One region of the Micromonospora sp. WMMA1363 genome, then DNA from elsewhere that is predicted to be linked to it. Evidence: riboswitches for the same ligand, from Rfam matches in the RefSeq annotation. Region 1 holds a riboswitch; each other region holds the start of a gene.
What was found. Region 1 has a riboswitch for cyclic di-AMP ahead of QTQ03_RS01285 (C39 family peptidase). Riboswitches for the same ligand answer to the same signal wherever they lie in the genome.

Region 1 (2,242 bases):
GGGCCACATTCGCCGTACGGTCAACTACGTCGCCGAACAGTTGGACGACGACCGGTTGGCAGGCACGGCGATCGCCCGTGTGCTCACCACCCGTACCGACATGAGGCGAGACGACGCGACCTGACCGGCGTGCGGGTGGCGCATCAGCGGGAAAAGCGAAAGCAACCAGGGTGGACTGCGTCGCGCTCCGCCACGGCCTGGCCTCCGGCCAGCGAGGTGGGCAGCGGCCGCGTCGTGAGCGGAGCGTCGCCTTGTCGCTGGGCATGCCGAGTCGCTGGGCACAATTGTGCTGCTCCCGAGAAGCTCTCAGCCGGCGGCGGGGGTCAAACGGTGGCGGGCGCGCCGGTGTCTCAGGCGGAGTAGCCGCGGGTCGCGGCCCAGTTCGCCAGGGCGATCGTGGTCATCCAGTACGACCCGGCCGCCGGGTTCGCCGAGTCGGCGATCCGTGCCAGCCGCCCCTCGTCGTCGTACCCGACCACCGCGACGTAGTGACCGCCGGGGAACGAGTGCCAGCCGCCGTCGGTGTCGGTGGCGCTGCCGGCGACGTTCACCACGACGCCGCGGCCGTCGGCGACGGCGGCGACGATGTCGGACTGGAGCTGGTCCATCTGGGCCGGGGTGGCCGCACCGCCCGAGAACATCCGGGTCTGGTACGGGTCGCCCTCGACCATGGCGTTGAGCACCCGGGTGGTGTCCTCGGCCGAGTCGGTGCCGAACTGGTCGGTCCCCAACGGGCCGGCCAGCTGATCCTGGGTCCGCTCGACGCCGGTGGCGCTCAGGGCGTTACGGACCGCGGCCGGACCGCAGTAGTAGAAGTTGGTCTGCGCCTGGTAGTCGTACTCCAGGAGCTTGGACGTCGGCGGCTCCGGCTTCTGGTCTAGGTCCGGGTCCGCAGCTGTCTCGACCGGCGCACTCGACGGGGCGGCACTCGACGGGGCAGCACTCGACGGGGCAGCCGCCACGGTGCTGGCCGACCCGACGGCTTCGCTGCCCAGCTCCGCCGTTGACGCCGGAGTCTGCCCCACAGCGGGAGATTCGTCGGCGCCGGCGGCCAAGGCGCCGGAACCGGTCGCCAGCACGAGCGCGGCGGCGGACGCGGCGGCCACCTGGTAGGGCCGCTCGGTGACGATGCGACGGAGCTGTCGCCTGAGGTGGTGCTTCACGGGATCCTCCACGGAGTGTCAGGCTGGTGGCGCACCGAGCCGACCGCGCGGACCGGGTCCGGCGGCGGGGGCCACGAGAGAAGGCGCCCGGCGGGACCGAGCGAGGCGGTGGGTCAGCGCCCGGCGGTGAGCCGGACGGGCGCGGGCACCGCGATGCCGTGGAGGCGGCGGTGGAACCGGGAGATGCGGTCGTGCTGCACGAGGATCGAACTCCTTCCGACACCGCCGACCGGGTTAGCTGACGGATTCGGGCGGGAAGTACGCCCTACCGCGGAATCGCGGATTCACCCCAGGTGCAATGGGTCCCCGGCTCGTCATTCGACGATTGAGCGGGTCCGTGCGGCGTCGCCTCTTGCGATCGGGTACCGCACCGGACGCGCCGACACTACTGGCCGGTCAACGACCTGCCAACCGGCGTTGAGCTGCTTAAACATCGATCATGCAGCAATTTTGCGGGCACTTATGCACTGGCGCAGTTCAATGGGACGAGGGGCCGTAACGGCACGGCAGGTCGACAAGCGGACGAGCGGTGGCCGATCGCCGGGAACCGCCCGCGAAAGTCGGCCGAAATGCGACCACTGACCGGTTCGACACCAAGGTGACCGGCGTCACTGAAATAGTGTCAGTCCGCCCCGCGCCGGGCGCCAGCGAGCGGCGAGCACCGGGCCTCGCGCGGAAGCCGCCCGGGCTCGCACCGACGGCACCGGAGACAGTCGCTTCCTGGCGGCGTACGCCTCGGCGTGGAGCGCGCGGGCCGCCTCCGCGGCCACCTCGGCGTCCCGCCAGGCCGCCCGTTCCCGCGCGGTCGCGGCCCGGTAAGCGGCCAGCTTGCCGTTCCGCACCGCCCGCGTCAAGACGATCTCCTGCTCCGCCGGGTGCAGGCGCGGGTTCCAGCCATCCCGGTGGCCGAACACGTCGCCGAGCTGCCGCGCGGACAGGTCTCCTCGCCAGTGGGCGGCCACCACCGCCTGGTGCAGCCAGCGCTCCCGTGCCGCGTACTCGGCGGGCGTGCGGGGCGTACGCGGGGTGTGCAGAGCCGCGGCGGCGACGAACCGGCGGGCGGCGACCTCCGCCTCGTC
Region 2 (2,242 bases), 2.3 Mb from region 1:
GCCGGGATCGGGCGTGCGAACCCTGTACGTCGCGTTGTCCCGCGCCACCCAGCGGCTGACCACGATCGATCCCGCCGAATGAACGCCATCATTTGCATACATAGCGATGTGAGCATAGATTGGACGCGGATCGGGACGGGTGACGGAAGGTGTCCGCGTGGGCCCAAGTCATGACCACCACGGGGCGGTCGCGAACGCGGCGGAGCGGCACCGGAGCCGCCTCTGGGCCGCCTTCGGGCTGCTCGCCACCCTGATGACGGTGGAGGCGGTGGCCGCGTTCCACACCGGGTCGCTGGCGCTGCTCAGCGACGCCGGACACATGTTCACCGACGTGCTCGGCATCGGCATGGCGCTCGCCGCCCTCACCGCCACCCGCCGCCGCAACGGCGATCCGCAGCGCACCTTCGGCCTCTACCGGCTGGAGGTGCTGGCCGCGCTCGCCAACGCCCTACTGCTCTCCGGCGTGGCGATCTACGTGGTGGTGGAGGCCGTACGCCGCTTCGGCGACCCGCCGGAGGTGCTGACCGGCCCGATGCTCGCGGTGGCAGTCCTCGGCCTGCTGGCCAACCTGGTAGCCTTCGTCCTGCTGCGACCCGGCGCACGGGAGAGCATCAACCTCCAGGGCGCCTACCTCGAGGTGCTGGGCGACCTGCTCGGCAGCCTCGGCGTGATCGGAGCGGCCCTACTGATCGCGGGCACCAACTGGTGGTGGGCCGACCCGCTGGTCGCGGTCGCCATCGGCGTGTTCATCCTGCCGCGCACCTGGCGGCTCGGGCGGGCGGCGCTGCGCATCCTCGTCCAGGCCGCCCCGGAGCACCTCCAGGTCACCGCCGTGCACGACCGCCTGGTGACCGTTCCGGGCGTCTGCGAGGTGCACGACCTGCACGTCTGGACGCTCACCTCAGGCATGGAGGTGGCCTCCGCCCACCTCACCATGGCACCCGGCGCCGACGTCGGCGCGGTCCTGGCCGCGGCGCGGGCCACGCTGCGGGAGGAATTCCACATCGAGCATGCGACGTTGCAGACCGAGCCCGGTGCGACCCACGGAGCCTGCGGGTCGGTCGAGTGGTGACGAACACATCCGCGATCTGACGGGATGTTCGTTGGTGACATCCGATCCGACTGTCGTCACACGGACACCCTGGGTAACTCCCACTGCAATCGCCCCAGCCACACCGGTAGGCTCTGTTCCGGCCTCCGCCAGGCGGCACCCACCGGTGCCGGCGGCGGCCGCCGCCTAATCGCCCCCGCGGGGCGAGCCGGGGAACCAGGTACCTGGGGTGCATCCGCGCCAGCGGTAGGGATCTTCCGTCCCGAACCCGTCAGCTAACCCGGTCGGCGGCTGACGGAAGGACATGTGGATCAATGCCGGAAGTGGCACCCGAACGACATGCCGCCCGGGTGGTGGCCCTGATCATCGCGGCCCTCACCCTCACCCTCGGTCTCGGCGTCGCGCCGGTCGCCCCCGCGGCGGCCGTTCCCCCGGCCCGCCAGGCCGCCGCACCCGGGGACGATCCGGAGGGCGGCACCCCCGCCCTCCGCGCGCAGCTCGAGGCGGCCAGCAAGGGCTACCTGGACGCCAAACGGGCCCTGGACACCTCGGTGAAGCGGCAGGCACAACTCGCCGAACAGCTCAAAGCCACCGAGACCCGGCTCGCCGAACAGACCACCCGGGTCGGCGAGCTGGCCGGCCTGGCGTACCGCACCGGCCGGCTCGGCGCCGCGTCGGCGCTGCTCAACAGCGGCACACCGGAGGGCTTCATGGACCGGGCCGCCGCCTTGGACGCGGTCACCGCCAACGAGGACCAGGCCCTGCGCGAGCTGCGGGACAACCGAGACCAGGTCGCCGAGGCCAAGCTCGCGGTGGAGGTCGAGATCGTCGAGCAACGCAAGCAGCAGGCGGTGATGGCCAAGCGCAAGCAGCAGGCGGAGCGGGCGCTCACCACGGCCAACTCCCGGGCCGCCCAGGCTCCCGCCAGCCGGGGCGGGTCCCGGACCGCCGCGCCGGCCCCGCGCAACTCGGACGGCTCCTGGCCGCGGGAGTCGTGCAGCGTCAACGACCCGACCCCGGCCAACGGCTGCATCACCCCCCGGACGCTCCACGCGCTCAACCAGGCCAAAGCGGCCGGATTCACCCGGTACGTCTCGTGCTACCGCCCCGGCGGCTCGGGCGAGCACCCGAAGGGCCGGGCCTGCGACTTCGCGGCCCAGAAGAACGGCTTCGGCGGTGCCGCCACCGGGG
Region 3 (2,242 bases), 4.6 Mb from region 1:
CCGCTGGTGTGGCTGGTGGCGCTCTTCGCCGCCGCGATCGTCGCGTTCGGCCGGTGGCGCGGGCTCGCCGCGCTCGGCGGCCTCGCCGCGAGCTTCGCCATCCTGCTGACGTTCGTACTGCCGGGGATCAGCGCCGGCCGGCCGCCGCTAATGGTGGCGGTGGTCGGAGCCGCGCTGATCATGTTCGTGGTGCTGTACCTCACGCACGGCATCACCGCGCAGACGTCGGTTGCGGTCCTCGGCACGCTGGGCAGCCTGGTGCTCACCGGCGTACTCGGCACGCTCGCCACCGCCGCCACCCACCTGACCGGGTACGGCAGCGAGGAGGCAACCACGCTGTCGATGTTCCAGGCCGGGGTCGACCTGCACGGCCTGCTGCTGGCCGGGATCGTCATCGGTTCCCTCGGCGTGCTCGACGATGTCACGGTGACGCAGGCGGCCACCGTCACCGAGCTCGCGCACGCCAACCCGGGGCTGTCCCGGCGGCAGCTCTACCGGTCCGCCACCCGGGTCGGCCGGGCGCACATCGCCTCCACGGTGAACACCATCGTGCTGGCGTACGCGGGCGCCTCGCTGCCGGTGCTGCTCCTGCTCACCGCCGACTCGCGGGCCGTGACCCACATACTGACCAGCGAGTTCCTCGCCCAGGAGATCGTCCGGAGCGCCGTCGCCACGCTCGGCCTGATCGCCGCCGTCCCGCTGACCACCGGCCTGGCCGCCCTGGTCACCACCGCCGGGCGGCACGGCGGCGAACCGGCGGGCGCGGACGATCTCGTGCCGGCCCCCCGGCCGGCGTGCGGACGGACCGACGCGCTGGAGGCGCTGAGCGCACCGCGGGTCGGCCCCACCGTCCCTGCCGTCCCCGATGGGTGGCCCGACGAAGACAGGAGTACGCACACCAGATGGTGACACTCCGCAGCGTGACGACGCGGCCTCATCCGCCTGACACACGTGTCACTGGTTACGCAGCACGCTTACGGAATCGCGTGTTTGGTCGGCTTCGGGACGTAGCTCCCCAGGACGGCCGTCAGGTAACCTCGCTGCCGGTCACCGCTGGAGGCGCACATCGGCGCCTGCGGTGCCACCGCCCAATCGCCGCGAGGCGAACCGGGGAACCAGGTACCTGGGGTGAATCCGCGCCAGCGGTAGGGGCCACTTCCGTCCCGAACCCGTCAGCTAACCCGGTCGGCGGTCGACGGAAGGGAACACTGTGACGGCACCCCTACGCCGCTGGTTGACGCCCGTGGTGGCCGCGCTCGCCGCGCTGGCCGTGTTTGCCGGGCCCACCCCGGTGTCGGCCGCGCCCACCACTCCCCCAACGCCCTCCGGGCACGACTCGGAGCCGGAGTTGCTGGGCGACCTCATCGAGGCCCGCAACCGGGAGTTCGTCAAGGCTCAGGCGCAGCTGAAGAAGTCCGAGGCGCGCCAGCTCGCCCTCGATCTGGAACTCCAGCGCGCCCAGGCCGACCTCAACGCCCTGGCCCCCCAGGTGAACGAGATCGCCGCACAGTCGTACCGGACCGGCCGGATCGGCGCGATGTCGATGCTGCTCGGCGCGAACACCCCCGACTCGTTCATCGCCCGGGCTTCCTCCCTGGACGAGCTGAACCTGGTCAACGACAACCGGCTCGCCGTGGTCAACGCCGCGAAGCGCCGCGCCGAGCGGGCCACGTTGGCGATCGAGGCAGAGGTCCGCGAGCGAGAGAAGCTGAAGAACGACAGAGAGCGCAGCAGGACCGAGGCGGCAAAGGCGCTCCGCCTGGTCGGCGGCGAGGAGCTCACCGGTGGCCTGGTCAGCGCAACCTCGCCGGTTGCCCGGGGGCCCCCGGCCGCACCGCGGACGGCGGCTGGAAGCCCGAGTCGTGCAGCGAGGACGACCCGACCACTTCCGGCTGCGTCACCCCGCGCACCCTGCACATGTACAAGGAGGTCAGACGGGCCGGCTTCACCCGGTTCGTCGGCTGCCACCGGTCGGGGGGCCCGTACGAACACCCCAAGGGGCGAGCCTGCGACTGGTCGCTCCAGAACAGCGGGTTCCGCTCCTGGCACAACAACGACACCCGGATGTACGGCAACAACCTGACCGCGTTCCTGGTCCGTAACGCCGCTCAGCTCGGCATCTACTACGTGATCTGGAACCGGCAGATCTGGTTCCCGGCGACCGGCTGGAAGTCCTACAGCGGGGCCTCGAACCACACCGACCACGTCCACGTGTCGCTGTTGTAGCCGCGACACCCACGCG

Region 2: another riboswitch for cyclic di-AMP. It lies ahead of QTQ03_RS11690 (coiled-coil domain-containing protein); the one in region 1 lies ahead of QTQ03_RS01285 (C39 family peptidase).
Region 3: another riboswitch for cyclic di-AMP. It lies ahead of QTQ03_RS22815 (coiled-coil domain-containing protein); the one in region 1 lies ahead of QTQ03_RS01285 (C39 family peptidase).

What each region holds. Positions count from the first base shown of each region.
Region 1 is NZ_JAUALB010000001.1:265,416-267,657, reverse strand. Features, by position in the region: gene QTQ03_RS01290 (hypothetical protein) at 1-124, shown strand, start outside; gene QTQ03_RS01285 (C39 family peptidase) at 351-1,175, opposite strand; cyclic di-AMP (ydaO/yuaA leader) riboswitch at 1,372-1,505, opposite strand; gene QTQ03_RS01280 (hypothetical protein) at 1,772-2,242, opposite strand, start outside.
Region 2 is NZ_JAUALB010000001.1:2,562,638-2,564,879, forward strand. Features, by position in the region: gene QTQ03_RS11680 (HelD family protein) at 1-82, shown strand, start outside; gene QTQ03_RS11685 (cation diffusion facilitator family transporter) at 158-1,072, shown strand; cyclic di-AMP (ydaO/yuaA leader) riboswitch at 1,225-1,357, shown strand; gene QTQ03_RS11690 (coiled-coil domain-containing protein) at 1,375-2,242, shown strand, end outside.
Region 3 is NZ_JAUALB010000001.1:4,900,293-4,902,534, reverse strand. Features, by position in the region: gene QTQ03_RS22820 (YibE/F family protein) at 1-909, shown strand, start outside; cyclic di-AMP (ydaO/yuaA leader) riboswitch at 1,076-1,206, shown strand; partial or broken gene QTQ03_RS22815 (coiled-coil domain-containing protein) at 1,211-2,226, shown strand.